One region of the Paenibacillus sp. FSL H8-0122 genome, then DNA from elsewhere that is predicted to be linked to it. Evidence: riboswitches for the same ligand, from Rfam matches in the RefSeq annotation. Region 1 holds a riboswitch; each other region holds the start of a gene.

Region 1 (4,800 bases):
TTCTCATCAACCTGATCGGCAATGCGGTGAAATTCACGCCATCCGGCACGGTAACGGTTAAAGTGGAGTCCTATGGCGTCAGGGAGACCGCTCAGGCGCTGCAATTCATGGTACGCGACACCGGCATTGGCATCTCACCGGATAAGCTGCAGCTGCTCTTCCAGTCCTTCTCGCAGGTGGACGGGTCGCATACCCGCAAGTACCCCGGCACGGGTCTGGGCCTGGCGATCTGCAAGAAGCTGGTGGACCTGATGCAAGGAGAAATCTGGGCAGAACCGGCAGAAGGGGGCGGCACACAATTCTTCTTCAGAATTAAGCTGCAGTCGCAGGAGCATTCCCCGGAGGTATTTTTCGGCAAGGATACAGGGGAAGGGGAGTCAGCAGACGAGAATGAAGCCGTATAAGACAGCGATTGCCAACAAGAGAGTTAACATTATATAATTTGAAAGTAACTATTCTTTTATCACGATAGTCCTGAGGACGGAAAGGAACTCTCTTTGAGCAAAACAAAAAAGAACAATGTCACGGCTCCCCAGATGAGCAAGCAGGAGAAGCGCAGGGCAGAGCAGGAGCAGCAGAAGCAGAAAACGAGAATTCTGATCGTGAGTACGGTGGCCATCGTCATTATTATTTTTGTAGGCTTATTCATGCTTGCTTCCAAGGATTCTTCGCCTGCAGGCTCAGACAGCAAGCCTGTTGCCTTCAATTACAGTGAAATGATGCGGCTGGGCAAGGAGGATGCTCCGGTCAAAATTGTGGAATTCGGCGATTTCAAATGTCCGGCATGCGCCCAGTTCACCGGTGTCATCAAGCCGCAGATCGTTCAGGGCTATGTAGATCAGAATAAAGCAGCCTTCTATTTCGTGAATCTGGCCTTCATCGGCAAGGATTCGAGAACGGCCTCCCTGGCAGCCCTATCGGTGTATCATCAGAACCAGGAAGCATTCTGGAAGTACTTCGATGCGATCTATGCCAATCAGGGGAATGAAGAGGAGGAATGGGCTACGCCTGACTTCCTGGTGAGTCTCGCCAAGCAGCTGGAGCTGCCGGTGGATTATGACCTGCTGCGCAAGGACATTGACGAGCGTACTTATGTAAATGAGCTGGAGCGGGATATTCAGGTGGGCACGGATGCGGGTGTAACGAATACGCCATCCTTGTTCGTGAACGGAATCAAGGTGAATGAGCCTTTCAATATGGAGGCGATTGACGCCCAGATTCAGGCAGCAACAGCAGCAGCGGGAGCAGGGGCCGCCCAATGACCGCCTTCTCTGCCTTCTGCCGGCGTAACTGTCTCTACTTGGCCTGGTTCGTCTGTGTGGTGGCTGTAGCGGGAAGCCTGTATCTCAGTGAGGTCCTGCATTACGAACCGTGCAGGCTGTGCTGGTTCCAGCGGATCTTCATGTACCCGCAGCTGTTCCTGCTGGGAATTGCCACCTACCGGGCGGACAAGCGGATCATTCCTTATGTGCTTCCGCTCAGCCTAATCGGCGGCTGCATCTCGATTTATCATTATGCGGAGCAGAAAATTCCGGCGCTCAGCAAGGTGCTTCCCTGTACCATCGGCGTACCATGCAATAAGGATTATCTGAATTGGTTCGGTTTTGTAACAGTCCCTTTGCTTGCACTTATAGCCTTTGCCTTAATCTCCATTCTGCTCTGGACAGGACGCAAAGAAGAGCCTGCTGAGTAAGAAGCTGACGGGCAGAAGGAAGAGAAGAGAATACCCTTAATTTTAGCAAAAAATAATATGCAAAAACCCTGTAAATTCACGTGTTAAAGGGATAATGAAAGAGAATGAAAGATCAAGACATACCGGATGATGGATTTGGTTGTTTTGAGTGCTTTTCATTCTTTTTTCATTTGTTTCCACGCTTTACGGAAGACGTGTTGTAGCTTAATATTAGTCCTTGTGAGAAGTTGAATATGCGCTGAATTTTCCGGAAGGAAAAACGGGGGAACCACACTTTGGCCAAGGCCAAAAGGGGTGAATCGGAGCGGGCCGCAAGGGCCTGTAACCGTAGGGCTACCACAGTCCGAATCCGCCAGCTAACCTCGTAAGCCACAAGTGGGATAATGACCATGCACATTAGGCATGCGGATCATTTCCGTATGCTTATTTTGGTGCCTGCATTTATGAAATCCACTTATGAAAACAGCGCAGGGAAAGCCCATTTCAACTTAACCAAGAGAGGAACTGTTACTACAATGGTAAGCAAGGTAAAACGACTATTGATCGGGCGTCCGATGAAGTCGAACGAACTCGATCATGAAAAGTTATCCAAGGTGAAAGCACTGGCTGTCCTGTCTTCTGATGCGCTCTCGTCTGTAGCCTACGGAACAGAACAAATTCTGATTGTACTGGTGGCCGCCGGGTTCACCGCTATCTGGTACTCTTTGCCAATTGCATTAGCCGTATTGGGCTTGCTGGCCATTCTGATTCTATCCTACCGGCAGACGATATTTGCTTATCCGCAGGGCGGTGGTGCTTATATTGTAGCCAAAACCAACCTCGGGGTTCATACCGGCTTACTGGCCGGCGGCTCTCTTCTGGTGGATTACATTCTGACGGTGGCGGTAAGCGCCTCGGCGGGGACGGATGCGATCACTTCAGCTTTTCCAAATCTCCATAATCATACTGTCCTCATAGCGGTATCTGTTATCGTGCTCTTAACGATTGTTAACCTGCGGGGAGTGACCGAATCGGCCTCCTTCATCGCTATCCCGGTCTATCTGTTCGTTGTTTCCATCTTCGTGCTCATCATCTCGGGGGTCTTCAAATATATGACCGGCGGTGCCCATGCCCATGTTCCTGAGATTGGCTCGGCGGTATCGAACGTGAGTATGTTCCTGCTGCTGAAGGCCTTCAGCTCCGGCTGTTCGGCTCTGACCGGGGTTGAGGCAGTCTCTAATGCCATTCCTAACTTCAAAGCGCCGGCGGAGAAAAATGCAGCCAAAACGCTGATGCTCATGGGCCTCATTCTCGGGGTAATGTTCACAGGTATTACGCTGCTCGCTTACTGGTACGGTATCATGCCTGATGAGAAGGCAACCGTGGTCTCACAGATTACAGAGTCTACCTTCGGCCGCGGCGGACTGTACTTCTTCATTCAGGGGATTACGGCGGTTATCCTGTTCCTGGCAGCCAATACGGCGTACTCGGCCTTCCCGCTGCTGGCGTTCATGTTCGCCAAAGACAAATATCTGCCCCATGCCTTCATGGTGCGCGGCGACCGGCTGGGCTTCTCCAACGGCATTATTTTCCTCGGTGTCATGTCGGCTGTGCTGGTAGCGGCGTTTCACGGGAATACGGAAGGACTCATTCCATTATATGCAGTAGGGGTATTCATTCCGTTCACGCTGTCGCAGCTTGGCATGATGGTCCAATGGTACAGAACGAAGCCGAAAGGCTGGCAGAGCAAGTTCGCCGTCAATACGGTGGGGATGCTCACTACATTAACGATCACCCTGATTTTCATAATCACTAAATTCTCCAGCGTGTGGATGGCCTTCATCTTCCTGCCGGTTGTTATCATCGTGTTCCACCGGATTCACCGCCATTATATGAATATTGCCGATCAGCTGCGGATCTGTCCGGCTACCGATAAGCCTTGTATCAAAGGAAGCACCGTAGTCGTTCCGGTCGCCGGTGTGACTCGCGCTGTACTGCATTCGATCAGCTATGCGAAGTCATTGACGGATAATGTGGTCGCTGTATATGTAGGCTTCGATGAAGAAGAGATTCACAAGATGGAGCAGAAGTGGGAGGAGTGGAACCCCGGCGTACGCCTGATTGTCCTGCGCTCCCGCTACCGCAGCATTATCCGCCCGCTGGTGAAGTTCATCGATACAGTAGAGTGGAAGACCTCTTCAACGGATCATATTACCGTCCTGATTCCGCAATTCGTGACCAAGCACTGGTGGCAGGCGGTGCTGCATAATCAGACCAGCTTGTTCATCCGCTCCTATCTGATGAATCAGAAGGACATTGTCATCGCCACGGTTCCTTTCCATCTGCATAAATAATATAGAAGATTATAGGAAGACGGCTGTTTCTGCTTGATGCGGAGACGGCCGTTTGGTCGTTATTATAAGTTATTGGTTGACATAGAGAATGAGAATCAATATCATCAGTATAGACAAGCTGAAGGTAAAAGGACTTTTGCCAATCATGAAGACAACATACAGGAGGGGTATTTAATGTTTTCGTTCAACCTGCAAGGATCAAGAAGCGGGAAGCTGGCGGTGGCCGGACTTATGACTACAACACTGCTGCTGTCCGCTTGCGGAAATAATAATAGCAACGCAGGCAGTAACGGTGGAGCAAGCACCGCACCTGCAGCAACCGTGGAAGCGACTGCGGAGGCAACTGCGGTACCTGCAGCAACTGCTGCACCCGCTGTGGAGAAGACCGTAACGGATGCCATGGGACATAAGGTGACCGTTCCCGCTAATCCGCAGCGTGTAATTGCTTCTTATCTGGAGGATTATCTGGTAGCACTCGGCGTGACTCCGGTTGCGCAGTGGTCTACGAAGAACGGTACTCAGGCGTACCTCGCTGCTGAGCTTAAGGACGTTCCGCCGATCAGCTATGACCTGCCGTTAGAAGCCGTCACCGGCTTCATGCCGGATTTCCACATCGTCCAGTCGGAAGGCTCGGTTCAGAATGGTCTCTATGACCAGCTGAACAAGATCGCACCAACCTATGTACTGGGCGACGAAGTCAGCAGTGACTGGCGCGCGGCTACGCTCAAAATCGGTGAGCTGCTTAATAAAACACCAGAAGCTGAGAAGGCTATT
Region 2 (4,800 bases), 3.5 Mb from region 1:
ATGAAGACGGTAACCACTATGTGTCCATCCTTGAATGGGAGACCCGTGAAGGGTACCAAGCCCCTGGACATATTGTGATCGCTGAATTTGATTTGAACGAGGGCAAGATAGTTGGAACATGGCACCGGGTCACGCAAGGCTTTACCAGCCGCGGCTGTGCTGAAGCACCGCAGATCTATAAATATAGAGATAGGTATTATCTTTTATTAGCTGCTGGCGGAACTGGTTATGCTCATGGTGTTGAGCTGGGACGTGCGGAGAATATTTTTGGTCCCTATGAACCGCATCCGTCGGGAGAGCCGATCATCACCTCCTCGCCGCGCCATCTATTTTCACTTGGTAATCCGGATGCCGGGCATTTTGAGATGTATAATCCAAGTTCAATTATGCAAAAAGCAGGTCACGGCTCATTAGTTCAAACCCAAACAGGGGAATGGTATATTGCTCATCTCATGTCACGCCCTGTGGAAGGAACGCTAATGAATCCATTAGGCCGTGAAACCTCTATTCAAAAAATGCATTGGACAGAGGATGGCTGGCTGGAAATGAAGGATGGATCGAATGTAGCGAAAATGGCAGTTGAGGGGATGACAGGTGTTGAATTAGAGGCCGATGGAATCTCTCATGACGTATTTGATGATTTTAATCAGGAGCAATATGATCTTCATTTTCTGACTCCGTACCGGGACCAGCAAGCGGCATGGGTGAATACGGTTGAACGTCCGGGTTACTTACGCATTCATGGAGAGAATTCTTTTTTCTCGCAGATCCATCCGGCGATTATGGCCACGCGTGCAACCTCCCTTCATTATGAAGTGCAAACTAAGGTGGAGTTCCACCCCGATCATTACTCGGAAACGGCCGGTATGGGGCTATACTATGATTCTAATAATTGGCTGTATGTTCACTTGACCCACTCCGAATCAGAGGGCACCGTTCTGTATGTACTACAGGCCAAGCTGGGAGAGCGCATCGAGCTGGTCCACAATTACATTCCAGTCCCTGAAGACACAGCGGAGCTCAAGCTTATCTATAATGCAGGCATCGCGAGTATCCTTTACCGCTTCGGGGATAACGGGGATTGGCGAGCTTTTGTAGAAAATATCGATGTTCTCTATTTGTCGGATGAAGGCGTGAACGGGGAGCCGGGGGAGATTGGCGGGTTTACAGGCTTGTTCAATTTCATTGGTTCCGTGGATGCTCACCAGCATGACTCCTTCGCTGATTTTGACTATTATGGCGTGAAGAATTACTAATCGTGCGAAAAAGACTCTTCTGAGTAAGAAAAGCCCATTCTTTTAAGGATGGGTTATTCATTTTATAATGAATTGAAAGAGCACACGATATTAATGACTTGACTAATAAATATTAAATTTTATAAGGAGGATTTTCCACTGGATCACCCCAAAATGTCGATCTACAGGATTTGACATTTAAACAGGTGCTGGATTATACGGAATCCTTTAAATCATGTGACGATCATTCCCTGGAGTCTTGCTTACCCGGACCCTGAACTGGTGAAAACGCCGGAGATGGTGTACCTTAGTAGTATTAGTCTTTAGGAGTGGTGAATGGTTGTGAAGAAAAGTAGACAAACCCCCGTGCTGGTCGCGGTTTCTATCCCGCTCATTATTGTCAGCAGCCTGATCCCCTCGGATCAGTCGACTTGGCTGGGGGCGTTACAGACCCTTCTGCTGGGAGCCGGACTGCTCGGCTGCTGTATGGCTTTTTGGCGGTTTGCCAAGGGCGGCAAGGGTGGCAAGGGCAAGAGCTGAGTTCTATGTAGTGAACGGCCGGCGGAGACAGGATCAGTGCATGGGATGGTTAGCTATGTAAGGTGAGCCAGGCACTGTATGGGTGCTGATGCTGAGAGTCAAGGATTAAGTCGCGGCGGATGCTGCGGCTTTATTTGATAGAATTTATATGTTTTGGGGTCCCCGCAAAAGTACCTGAGTCATCACCTACGCTAAAGCCCCACTTTGTGGGGGGGGTGCGGACTCAGCGGCCCTTATTTTGTGAAAAAGACTGATTATCTTCCCGGAGCGGACTGAGAGGACGCTAAAGGGCTGTATGGAGCGCAAAATGAGACGGAATTGGTTAATTAAGCGCCTCTCAGTCCGCATGGCCTTCGGAATGGTCCCATTTGCTGAAATAGCGGATCTGTAGTCCGCATGGCCCGCTAACCATCTCCTTTTGTCGCATCCGTACCCTAATTCCGCCACATCCAACCAATTCCGCCACATCCATCCTCGTTCGTCCTGCAACCTGCGTTATTCCCAGTCTCACCCCGCTGAAGGGCGGTGGACCGCAGGCAAGGCTGAATGTGCGGCTGCCATCTGTTCGCGTATTCCTCTAAGCTGGGCCTTTAGCTCGGGGATGCTGCGCTCCAGAATCTGGCTGATGTCGGGCAGGGGGAGCTGGATGCCATACCACAAGGCACTGGCAACGTGATCGTCCCAGTTAAGCAGCGGAGAAGCGCAGCGGCTGCGGTCCCGGGCGAGCACGGCACATTGGCGGATGCACTCTCTGTAGGCAGCCGCAGCAGCGCCGTCCCCTGAGAGGCTGCCCTTCAGCCATAGTGGATGGAGTGCTACGAAGGTGGCGATTGCAGCTTGTTCGGCGCGGGCGCCTTGCTCCAGCAGCAGGCAGCTAAGCGCATAGACGGGACCGCTATATTGCTGGGTGTAGGGGTTGTATCCGGCAGCGGCTGTTAGTTTGGGCGATAAGGGGTCAGGCATGTGGTCACGTTCCTTCCTGAATCTATACTGTGCAGTTCATTCCAGCGCGCAAAAAACCGCAGGCAGAGGAGGACCTCTGCCTGCGGTTGTGGGTAACAGGCTTAAGACGCCTGGCACAAAAGCGTGGCGGATCAGGGCTCTCTCTTTACGCTTACGAGGTTAGCTGTCGGATTCGGACGGTGAGAGTCGCCCTACCTGCCGGAGACCTGCGCGTGGCATTCTCCTTCGGATTCACCCCAAGTCGGCCTGACGGCCGGATGGTTCCCCCGTTTTCCACATGACGGAAATTCAGCGTGCATGCATATGCTCATTTTCATGAATGCGTTCATTTGCTTTCAACACGAATCATACTCTCTTCAGAGGGGGGTTGTAAAAATGGAAAAGAGTGCTATTCGCCTTGTTTTCAGCAAATGGCTGACTGGTTATGCAAATGGAAGCGAAAACTCATATATGTAGCAGATTATCTGCCATTTATCTCGCTCAATCGCCGTTTTTTATTTTTGGCAGACGGCGGCGGAGAAGAAGGGTTCCCCATGTATCAGCTCACCACCAAAGCGGCCCATTCTGATTCTTCCAGACAATAATCCGCTTCACCTCACGAACGGTTCCTGTTGTAATCTCATAGTCGCTGCGTTCAGTGGCATGAAGGTCCAGGAAATGCAGCATCCCTCCATAAGTCCCCACGGCCAGCATGGTCTCATCCGGATTGACAGCTAATCCGGAAATGGTGCTTCCGGCATAATAACGCCACAGCTCCCGCCCCTCTACATCAACGAGCCTCAAGTAGCCATAGGCATCGCCAATGACAACACCGTCCTTCAGCGCTGCCGCCGCATACACCCGGGCTTCCCCGTTAACGACCGGATATTCCTGATCTGGCAGGAGCTTGCCTGCTTCTAGATCTTCAAGGGACACGGCAAGAGTAACGCCATTGTAGAAGTGGCAGGCATTGTACCATACACTATGCTGGTCCTTCGTAAATATAGTATAGTGCGGGTAACTGGATTCCGGATTGAATAAGTGAACCTGTCCTGAAGCTGTGTCATATAAAAGATGATCACTGCCCTGGCTGCCATAGGCAACCCATCTTCCATCCGGAGAGACAGCACCATGCGGCATGTCGATCTCAATATGCTCCATCTCATCTGCTTTATATTCTTCGAGGTCAGGATGCAGCAGCTTCACCTCCCATGGCTTCTCCTGCGATTGCTGGACCAGGATAATCCCCTGACTTGTAACAAGCAATAACGCTTGACCGTCGTTAAAAGGAATAACTTGCTCCAAGGGTAACTCCTGATCCAGGCGGTCTATGTTCAAAACGGTAAAGTCCGGGTCCAGCGCTTGAATCGTTCCATTCAGCTCCCGCCACGAAAGCTCGGCCACTACTTCTCCCTGTAATGCGCTGTTCATGGATTGCAGAATAGTAATCCCTTGCGTGCCCGCGAGTGCATAGAACTGATTGTCAGGAGATGCCCCAACCAGGCTTAATTCGTCGAATACGGAAATAACATCCTTATGTACAGCCACAACTGCATTCTTCTCCCAAGGTGAGCCGGTGCTGAACACTACAGCATCATCACTTATGAAATGGATACCGCGAATCGCCTGCATCTCATGTTGAAAGTGCCCGGCCAGCGGCCACGTTGCCGCCGGCAATTGCTCCCGCAGCTCAGCAATCTCACCGTGCTCATTAGCTCCTCGAATCATCTTATAGATTTTGGCGGCGAGGGCCCCGCGTGTATCCTCTGCGGGTTCATTTCCCGCTGTGTCCCAGCCTTCTGTCAGGCCCTTATGTACGAATTGATTGACGTCGCGCACATAACGCTGTCCTTCTTCACGCCATTTGGCGGCATGCTCATCCTGTAGCCATTTCAAAGGATCAAGCCTCCTTTTCCAGATATATATAAATATACAGTTATTTCATCGATGAATCGCAAAAAAAAGGCGCTGCTCCTGTTGAGAGGACAGCACCTTTGCGTATATTACAGAACAGCAGCATCCATAAGCTCCTGAAGCTCAGGGAGATTGAAGCCCTTGACCGCCCGGTCCCCGGATACGGTGA
Region 3 (4,800 bases), 110 kb from region 1:
TTTCCGTCAATGATTTAATCTTACGAATTTCATTGCGAATCCTTTGACCCACTTCGTCCGGACTGGAGGGCCGCGTCTGATAACCCGCATGAGGCCCCATTACTCCCATGCCTCCCGCATTGGATACGGCTGCGACAAGCTTAGCATCGGTCAACCAGGACATGGCGGCCTGCACAATCGGGTATTGTATTCCAAGCATCTCTGTAACACGATTTTCTGTTTTCATCATCATTCACCCCGTTAATTAACTTAAATGCATTAGCATTGTATAATTAACTAAGTCTTATAGAATATAGACACTTGAAGGCAAGTGACAATTTTTTTGCCGTTGCTCATCATTTTGTCATAATAGGAATGGAAGGTGAAATCAACGATGCCTACAAAAGATATGACGAAGACCATGTTTGCAGAAGCCATAATTGAGCTATTAAATCACGTGCCTTTTAAGAAAATCACGGTAACCATGCTGGCAAATCACTGCCGCGTTCCCCGCCAGACATTCTACTATCACTTCCATGATAAATATGAATTGGTCAATTGGATTTACTCCTCGGATTTGAATAAAGTGATGGCGGAAAACGCAAACGAATCATGGAGCAAAGTCACCTCTCTTTTCTTTCAAAAGCTTAATGAGAAAAGAGCATTTTATAAAAAAGTCCTGATGGACAGTGGACAAAATTCCCTATTGGAGCATTCCCAGACATACCCGGCAAATTTGTTTCTGGCTTCACTGTCACAAGGCGCGCAAGCTCCTGTAATGAAAGATCTGCAATTTTCCTTGAACTACCATGCTTATGCCTGTTCCAATATGACCAGACATTGGCTGCTCAGTGAACCGCACGTTACTCCTGAAGAGCAGAATGACCGAACACTCCGGGCCATGCCGCAAATGTTGTATGACAAACTGAATGGTTATAGAGAAAAGGAGCAGGTATGAACTATATCATTTTTGATCTGGAAGCCACTTGTTGGGAAAATGACCGCAAAAGACAAAACGAAATTATCGAGATCGGAGCCGTAAAACTCAATGAAAGGCTCAAGACTGTGAGCGAGTTCCAAATTTTTGTCAAGCCTGCATTAAGCCCGCAGCTTTCTGATTTTTGTAAGCGGCTTACCTCCATCTCTCAGGCGGATGTGGATGCTGCAATGTATTTTCCGCAGGCAATAAGTCAATTCCAAGAGTGGATAGGCAATGAACCTCATGTCCTCTGCTCCTGGGGGTTTTATGATAAAAACCAGTTGCAGAAGGACTGTTCACTACATCAAATCGCAAGTGAATGGACGGATAACCATATCAGTCTCAAGCATCAGCACGGGAGGATGATTGGCAGGGAGCGGGGCGTAGGCATGGAGAGAGCCTTGACTATGCTTGAATTGCCGCTTGAAGGTACTCACCATAGAGGTATCGATGATGCCAAGAACATTGCGAAAATCTTCGTTAAGATTTTTGATCAACTGGAGTTTTGATAATTTAAATTGATCATGTCTATAGCAGTGAATAATAGGATACCGATTCTGCAAATAAAATGGTTGGATTCAGATGACTCTTCACCGTATTAATTGAATGGATTCTTTGCTCTGTCCTTTGATGGCGATACCGCTCCGATCCGGCTCCTACCTTCATTCGGATTTGGTCATTTTGAATGAACATACTATCGAGTGCAGTCTTGATCATGTTAAGTTGATTGGGAGCCCATTCTTGTCCGTGCATCCGGACGTATTCTGTGGCTTCTTCTGCAGTACAATGACATATCTCTTTCAGAAAAGAGCCCCATTTGATTAAATCCACCGCATTGTCACCCGCACAAAGAATGCAATTCCCATAGCTGATCTGTCCTCCGAAGGTTAACTTCAACACCCCATACCAGCATCCGTAAGGCTCTGAAATATGCAGGAAGGAAGGGCGGCAGCTAAATGCGAACAACTCGATTCGTGACAGTCTGGCGTTAATCATGAATAATGCCTCCTAGGTTGTCTATAGATTTCATATAACGCTGCAGATTATGGGTCTGCTCAGCTGTGGCTACATAGGCTGTCAGTTCAGTTTCATTCTCACATACAGCAGCATGCTCAAGCCAAACGGAATATTTGGTTTTCTGTACGATGGATAAGTGTAATGGAAAGGTTTTGCGGGATCGCAGCAAAAAAGCATGGTTAATGCAGGCTCTCTCCAGTGCTTACGAGGTTAGCTGACGGATTCGGACGGTGAGAGTCGTCCTACCAGTGAAGAGTTCAATCTTCTTTGGATTCACCCCATTTCGGCTGGTCACAGCCATTTGGTTCCCCCGCTTCCCGCCTGACGGGAATTCAGCATTTGTTAAAAGGAATCTTACGCTGAGCATCACTGTTTGTAAAATGCTGAAAGTTCTCTAGGAGACTAAATAAGACTCTATAGGATATAAAAATGAAGAAAATCCCTTGTAATCTAGCATTCATCCCCGATTTTCTGAAGTTATCGCGTATTTATTAACTTTTTAATGCAACCTAAATGGGGCTAAATGAATCTTAATGCTTCTTTAATCATGATATTAAGATCAGATATAATGTTTAAGATCCTCCTGTTTACAGGCCCGATATGCGGAGCCTCCATGAAAGTAAGATTGTAGGAATAGATCAAAAGGAGAAGTTCCTCCGTTTGCGGATGGAACTTCTCCTTTTGATCTTCATTTTTATAGTAGCTTCTCCATAATCATCACATCAATAAACGCTCCGTCCATCAATCCTTGCTTCTCAAATACACCAACCTGCCGGTAGCCCATCTTCCGGTACAAGCCTTGACCATTCTCATTAAACGGAAAGGTAAAGAGAACAATTTTATAAAAGCTATTTTCTTTTGCCGCCTTGTGTATGGACTCTAGGAGGGAGCTGCCTACACCTTGCCCACGAAAGCTTCGATCAATATATACAGAAAGGTCAGCGACGCCGTTATACGCGCAACGGTGAGAATATGGGTTCAGTGAGGCCCAGCCCACGACTGCACCTTCGCGTTCAGCAACCCAAACGCTAAAACGGCCTTGGTGATCGTTGAACCATGATTCCATATATGAGGAGTCTTTCATCTCTGTTTCAAGTGTAGCGATCCGGTCCTCGATCCCCTGATTGTAGATACGAAGAATGCTTTCAATATCCTCAGGTGTGGCCTGACGGACAGTTAATGTACTGATCATATCAACACCCCCTTAAGATTACTTTCTCGCTTTAATTACAGCAGAGACGATGTATTGGTCAACGTTCGCACCTGGAACCCAATCTTTAATGAATGTTTTAGATTCGTCCTTTGGTTCAATGCTGATATCAGTAAAGCCGCATTCCTGAAGTATGATCTCCAAATCGGCAATGGAAGAGGCGCCTGAGATACAACCCGAATATAATTCATCCAGGTCATTTTTGATCTCAGGAGGAAGCTCAGCTGTAGTTACGATATCTGATATGGCAAGACGACCGGCAGGCTGAAGAACACGATAAGCCTCACGGAATACTTGCTGTTTGTCTGGGGAGAGATTAATTACACAGTTGGAGATAATGACGTTGATCGAATGATCAGCGACAGGAAGATACTCTATTTCGCCCAATCTGAATTCAGTGTTACTGAACTTACCTTTAAGGGCATTATCTCTTGCTCGACTGATCATCTCAGGTGTCATATCCACACCTATAACATGGCCTTCATTACCTACCTGCCGGGAAGCCAGGAAACAATCAAATCCGCCGCCACTCCCAAGGTCCAAAACATATTCACCCGCCTGCAGTTCAGCAATAGCCTGCGGATTACCGCAACCAAGACCTAAATTTGCGCCTTCGGGAGCTGAAGCGAGGTCCTCACTGGAATATCCCAACTTAGCAGATATGGCACTGAAATCAGATGGGGAGTCACAGCAACTGCTGTCAGCAGAAGTTCGGCTGGATGGGGAAGTCTCAACGTTTCTTACAGCAATCTTTTGATAGCGGCCCCGTACATTTTGGCGGATTTGATCATTAGTAAGCTTGCTCATGATTATACACTCCTTAGCTGAAATAATTTGCAATATACAAGTAAAAGAGAAGGTCACCCTTTTACGGGTGCGCAGCAATTGCTGAGTTTTCCCATAGATTCGTTGAAAAGCTTAATGGACCGTAGTAATGTTTCTACTTCAAACTCACTCATGTGTGAGAAGGCCTCGTTCAGGTATTCATTCATTTGTTGATCAATAGTTGTAGCTACCATTTTACCTTCAGGAGTGAGTGACAGGTTATAAATTCTTCGATCTGTGGGATCAGATGTCTTTTTAACCAAATTCATTTTCACCAGAGATTGAACTTGTCTGCTGAAGGTTGTAATATCTGTGCCAAGTGTTTCGGCGACTTGTTGCATGGAAGGATTGTGACTCCGATCGATCTCATATAACAGATGACTTTGGGTAGCGGAAAGATTACATCCTCCTACGCTACAGCAATCCTTATTGAGTAATCCTAAACGCCGACTCATAATTTGGAGTAGTTCTCTTGGAGTTTCCATTGTTTTCACCTCTTGAACTAGTTATACTGCATTTAGTTGCAAAGTGCAAATATAAATTTTGCTTAGTTGATAATTGATGATAAAGGTATTAGAATATAAGTATTGTCTTATATACGAAGAGAGGAGATTCAAAATTGGATACATTAAATGATCTTGCAGAAGATTTAAAGCTCCTTGGAGATAAAACACGTCTCACAATTCTAATTCTTTTAAAAGAGCGAGAGTGGTGTGTATGTGAATTCGTGGATCTCTTTGACATTTCTCAGCCAGCCGTTAGTCAGCATCTACGTAAATTAAAAAGCAGC
Region 4 (4,800 bases), 4.1 Mb from region 1:
AGGATACAGAGATTACGGCTATTCTGCGTGATGTGGCCGAAGATTTCCCCGGTAAAGTAGCCTCGGTCATCTCCAAAACCTATGAGCATGAAATTGTTGTCAATTTGGTGTCGGGACCGCTGGATGCGGACCGGATGGATTATCTGCTCCGGGATGCATATTATACAGGGGTGAATTATGGAACCATCGACATCGACCGGATTCTGCGGATGCTGCGCCCTTATGACGGCCGGGTGGTTGTGAAGGAATCAGGGATGCATGCGATTGAGGATTACCTGATGTCACGGTACCAGATGTACTGGCAGGTCTATTTCCACCCGGTAACCCGCAGCTCTGAGATTATTCTCAGGCAGATTCTCCGCCGGGCCAAGGAGCTGGTGCAGCAGCAGCATACCTTCCGCTTCATGATCGAGCCCTTAAGTGATCTGTTCAGCGGAGAGGTAACGGTAGGGCAGTACCTGCTGCTGGATGAAGCCTTGATGCAGACTGCCTTCATGCAGTGGACGCTGGAGGAGGATGACATCCTGAGCGACTTGTGCAGCCGGTTTATCCATCGTAAACTGTATAAATATGTGGAGATGGAGCATTTGGATTCTGACACGATTGACGAAATCCGCCGCAGCTTCGCCGGTGCGGGACTCCGGCCCGATTATGATCTGGAAATTGATTATCCCACCGATCTTCCCTATGATGTGTTCCGTCCGGGAGACGGCTTTGACAGCAAGCAGATCCTGCTTCTGGACAAGCATGACCGGCTGAGGGAAATCTCGGAGGTCTCGGATATTGTTCGTTCTATCAGTGGTATTCACCGCGGCAGATACCATCTGTATTTTCCGCAGGACAGACTGCAGAAAGCCCTTCCACAGCTGCCGCCGTCCATCGCAGAGATTTTTGCCAAATAATCAGATCATGCTTGGAATTATAGATACAACAACAGGCCGAAAGGATGTAATGTAATGCAGTTATTCGACACCCATACCCATCTGGATGCTCCACAATTCGACGAAGACCGCGAAGAGGTCATTTCCAGGGCGCTGGAAGCCGGCGTCAGCAAGATGATCAACATCGGCTTTAACCGGGATACGATACCGACCACCATGCAGCTTGCCGAGAAATATGATTATATTTATGCAGCCGTTGGCTGGCATCCCCAGGATGCCATCACGATGAAGGACGGAGACATGGAATGGATCGCCTCCTTATGCGCTCATCCCAAGGTGGTTGCCATCGGCGAGATTGGGCTGGATTACTACTGGGATACCTCTCCTAAGGATGTGCAGCATGAAGTATTCCGCAAGCAGATCGGGCTGGCCCGTGAGCTGAAGATGCCAATCAGCATTCATAACCGTGATGCTCATGAAGATGTGATCCGTATACTCCGCGAGGAGAAGGCGGGCGAGGTTGGCGGGGTAATGCACTCCTTCTCCGGGAGCTGGGAAAGTGCCAAGATGTGTCTTGATTTGGGCTTCCATCTTTCTTTTGGAGGACCGATTACGTTCAAGAATGCCCGGGTGCCCAAAGAGGTGCTTGCCCAGACTCCGCTGGACCGGCTGCTGATCGAAACCGACTCCCCATATCTGACTCCGCACCCCTTCCGGGGCAAGCGAAATGAGACCGCTCATGTGAGGCTGGTAGCGGAGGCGGCCGCGGCAATAAAAGGGATTGAATTACAGGAATTGGCGGAAATTACGTATGCGAACGCACTGGAACGATTTGGGATACTCTGAAAACAGGAGTAAAAGCGGTGAAAAATGAAGTATAGCGGATATATTAAACTTTTATGACGGAAAAACGGCCGATTATTACAATATTTTAATCATTTTTTTACGTAAACGTGGTTGAATCGTCCTTTACAACATGTATCAAAACAGGATATCATCTTTTCAGTGCAGTGAGCTGTTGTAACTGTGACAGTCACTAATTTCATGGATCGTCTCGCTGAGTCTCCGTATGGAGAACGGGGGAACCAATAATGCGCTGCCGCATGAACGTACAAGAGTACTGGCACAGAATTGCCGCAGGCATTATTTGATTTCTTTACGTGGTCTTTGGGGTGAATTTGAGGGCAACCGCCGTGAGCGGGTGACCTGAGATAGGGCGTCTCTCTTATGTCCGAACCCGACAGCTAACCCCGTAAGCGCAAGTAAGAGAGGAAACCTCGTGCATAAGCATTCCGACGTATTCGACACCGGGAAGCCACGAAAGAGTCCTCTATGAGCTCTTTTTAGGCTTCTTTTGTTTTGAATAATGAGAATGCTCCCGGCATACTGTTATATAACAGATCTCCGGAGTAACTATGCCGAGCAGGCGATCCATGAGCAGGAAACGCTGAAGCAAGTGCGGGCGTATCCTGTTGCAAACTCAAACCTAGTTTCGTCAGAAGTGATACAGTCACCTTGAACTAACTTGGACGACGGGGCTATGTAAGGAGGATGGAAAGAGTGGGCGTATTCCAACCAGAGGTATCCCATGATTCGCAATCATCCAGCAGGTCTTTCGCATTACGGTTGAAGCAAGTGAATCCCCGCGTAGTTTTACTTGCCGGTGTGGCATCGATTGTTATCGCACTGTTAATACTGCTGTACGTACACGGTCAGAGCAAAAAAGAAATTACCCTAGTAATAGACGGACAGGTACAGACACTGGAGACGCGGGAAACGCTGTTCAGTGATGTGCTGGCTAAGGAACAGATTTCGCTGCAGGCGCATGATGAATTATCTATTGGCCTTAGTGATGAAATAAAAGACGGCGACCGTATCGTGATTAACACTGCGCAGAAGTTCGCTCTTACCGTAGACGGAAAGACCGAGACGTTATTTACGACCGAGGATACCATTGGTCAGGCCATCGACAAGCTGGGCTACAGCCTGGAAGGCTTAGACAAGATTTACCCTTCGCTAGAAACCGCAGTATCTGCAGACATGGAAATCAAAATTGTCCGGATTAACAAGCATGTGGTTCAACGGACAACTAATTTGCCTTTCCGGGTCATTAAGACAGCAGACCCCTCATTGACCAAGGGAACCGTAAGAGTGGCACAGGCAGGTAAGCCTGGCGTAATGGTCCAGCACATCGAGAAGATCTATCAAGATGGCGAGCTGGCATCCATGCGCATGATCGGCAAGGAAGTACAGACGGTTACCAAGGACAAAGTCATTGCCATTGGAACCAAGCCGCTTCCTAAGCCCGTCGTAGTTACTGCCAAAGTTTCCAAACCTGTAACAACCTCCAAGTCATCTAAAGCGAGCGCAAAGGCCAGTAATGTTACCAGTAAGGCTGGTGTGGATTTCGAGTACAAAAGAATGATCAAAAACGTATCCATGACCGCGTATTCGTCGCAGGAACCGGGTATTGGAACACGTACTGCCTCCGGCACACGCGTAACGGAAGGCCGCACTATTGCTGTAGATCCTAGGGTTATACCAATCGGCTGGTGGGTGTACATTGAAGGATTAGGGTTTCGCCGAGCAGAGGATACCGGCGGTGCCATCAAAGGCAACAAGGTGGATGTCTATTACGATTCACTGAGTCATGCCCGTAATTTCGGCCGCAAGTCGCGCACACTCTATGTGATCGGACCTGTGAAGCCGGAGCTGAACTAAACGTAAAGTCTTTTGCAAATTAGCGGTTAATACGATATAGTGAGGGAAGCACTTACGAAATTTCAGAGAGCTGCCGCTCATCACTTATACATTCTTTAGCCAAAAAGAAGGGGAGCGAATCCTCTTCTTTTTGCGTTCTGGAGTAAGGAGTAAAAATATTTATGATTAAAGAGCTAATTGTGGTTGAAGGGAAAAGTGATACCGTTGCCGTTAAGCGGGCGGTTGAGGCCGATACGATTGAAACCGGGGGTTCGGCAGTGGATAGCAGGGTCATTGCCAAGATCAAGCTGGCCATGGAGCGCCGGGGTGTAATCATTCTTACCGACCCGGATCATGCCGGAGAGCGAATCCGCAAAATCGTCGCGGCCAAGGTGCCGGGCTGCAAGCATGCCTTCATCCCTGAGAAGGATGCAACGCGCAAAGGAGATATCGGAATAGAGAATGCTTCGCCTGAGGCTATCCGCCATGCGCTGGAGCATGTACATACCTCCTTCGAGGGGGCGCCGCCCATCATCGGGCTGGATGAGCTTATGGCCGCAGGGCTGATGGTGCATCCCCGGGCGGCTGAGCGCAGAATGCAGCTTGGCAATCTGCTCGGTATCGGTTATTGCAATGGCAAACAGCTGTACAAACGTCTGGCGATGTTCGGCATTACCCGCGAAGAGTTCGCGCAGGCCCTCGCCCAAATTGATCAGGGAGGCATTACTTCATGAGCGGTATCGAGAATATCTCGTCCCCAACAAGAACCAAAGCGATAATTCAGCGTTACGGATTCTCCTTCAAAAAAAGCCTGGGCCAGAACTTTCTGATCGATCAGAATATTCTGGACAAAATCGTGGATGCCGCCGGTCTGGACAGCACAGCCGGTGCGCTTGAGATTGGCCCGGGGATCGGAGCACTGACGGAACGGCTGGCGTTGACGGCCGGGGCCGTCACTGCGGTAGAGATTGACCGCAGGCTGATTCCGATTCTTAGGGATGTCCTGTCGCCTTATCCCCATGTAAAGATCCGTAATGACGATGTGCTGAAGGTGAATCTGCAGGAGCTGTTCGCTGAGGATTTCGCGGGCAGGGACCGGGTTAGTGTCGTAGCTAACCTGCCGTATTATGTGACTACACCTATCCTCATGAAGCTGCTGGAGGAGAAGCTGCCGCTGGATAATATCGTGGTCATGATCCAGAAGGAGGTTGCCGAGCGT

What was found. A riboswitch is a leader RNA that binds a small molecule or an ion and turns the genes downstream of it on or off. The one in region 1 is predicted to bind cyclic di-AMP.
Positions count from the first base shown of each region.
Region 2: it holds a riboswitch for cyclic di-AMP, as region 1 does, so the genes downstream of both, NSS64_RS25940 (hypothetical protein) here and NSS64_RS11300 (APC family permease) in region 1, are expected to answer to the same signal.
Region 3: it holds a riboswitch for cyclic di-AMP, as region 1 does, so the genes downstream of both, NSS64_RS11810 (hypothetical protein) here and NSS64_RS11300 (APC family permease) in region 1, are expected to answer to the same signal.
Region 4: it holds a riboswitch for cyclic di-AMP, as region 1 does, so the genes downstream of both, NSS64_RS28505 (3D domain-containing protein) here and NSS64_RS11300 (APC family permease) in region 1, are expected to answer to the same signal.

Region 1 is NZ_JBBOTB010000001.1:2,561,577-2,566,376, forward strand. It holds gene NSS64_RS11285 (sensor histidine kinase) at 1-404, shown strand, start outside; gene NSS64_RS11290 (DsbA family protein) at 498-1,262, shown strand; gene NSS64_RS11295 (disulfide oxidoreductase) at 1,259-1,693, shown strand; cyclic di-AMP (ydaO/yuaA leader) riboswitch at 1,920-2,080, shown strand; gene NSS64_RS11300 (APC family permease) at 2,209-4,026, shown strand; gene NSS64_RS11305 (ABC transporter substrate-binding protein) at 4,201-4,800, shown strand, end outside.
Region 2 is NZ_JBBOTB010000001.1:6,072,017-6,076,816, reverse strand. It holds gene NSS64_RS25950 (family 43 glycosylhydrolase) at 1-1,256, shown strand, start outside; gene NSS64_RS25945 (hypothetical protein) at 1,578-1,775, shown strand; gene NSS64_RS25940 (hypothetical protein) at 2,283-2,738, opposite strand; cyclic di-AMP (ydaO/yuaA leader) riboswitch at 2,873-3,042, opposite strand; gene NSS64_RS25935 (WD40 repeat domain-containing protein) at 3,282-4,613, opposite strand; gene NSS64_RS25930 (glutaredoxin family protein) at 4,721-4,800, opposite strand, start outside.
Region 3 is NZ_JBBOTB010000001.1:2,672,874-2,677,673, reverse strand. It holds gene NSS64_RS11825 (NAD(P)H-dependent flavin oxidoreductase) at 1-229, opposite strand, end outside; gene NSS64_RS11820 (TetR/AcrR family transcriptional regulator C-terminal domain-containing protein) at 374-937, shown strand; gene NSS64_RS11815 (3'-5' exonuclease) at 934-1,467, shown strand; gene NSS64_RS11810 (hypothetical protein) at 1,487-1,954, opposite strand; cyclic di-AMP (ydaO/yuaA leader) riboswitch at 2,160-2,323, opposite strand; gene NSS64_RS11805 (arsinothricin resistance N-acetyltransferase ArsN1 family A) at 2,670-3,164, opposite strand; gene NSS64_RS11800 (arsenite methyltransferase) at 3,186-3,992, opposite strand; gene NSS64_RS11795 (MarR family winged helix-turn-helix transcriptional regulator) at 4,046-4,495, opposite strand; gene NSS64_RS11790 (ArsR/SmtB family transcription factor) at 4,630-4,800, shown strand, end outside.
Region 4 is NZ_JBBOTB010000001.1:6,660,051-6,664,850, reverse strand. It holds gene NSS64_RS28515 (HD domain-containing protein) at 1-902, shown strand, start outside; gene NSS64_RS28510 (TatD family hydrolase) at 957-1,727, shown strand; cyclic di-AMP (ydaO/yuaA leader) riboswitch at 1,927-2,155, shown strand; gene NSS64_RS28505 (3D domain-containing protein) at 2,442-3,602, shown strand; gene rnmV (ribonuclease M5) at 3,764-4,315, shown strand; gene rsmA (16S rRNA (adenine(1518)-N(6)/adenine(1519)-N(6))-dimethyltransferase RsmA) at 4,312-4,800, shown strand, end outside.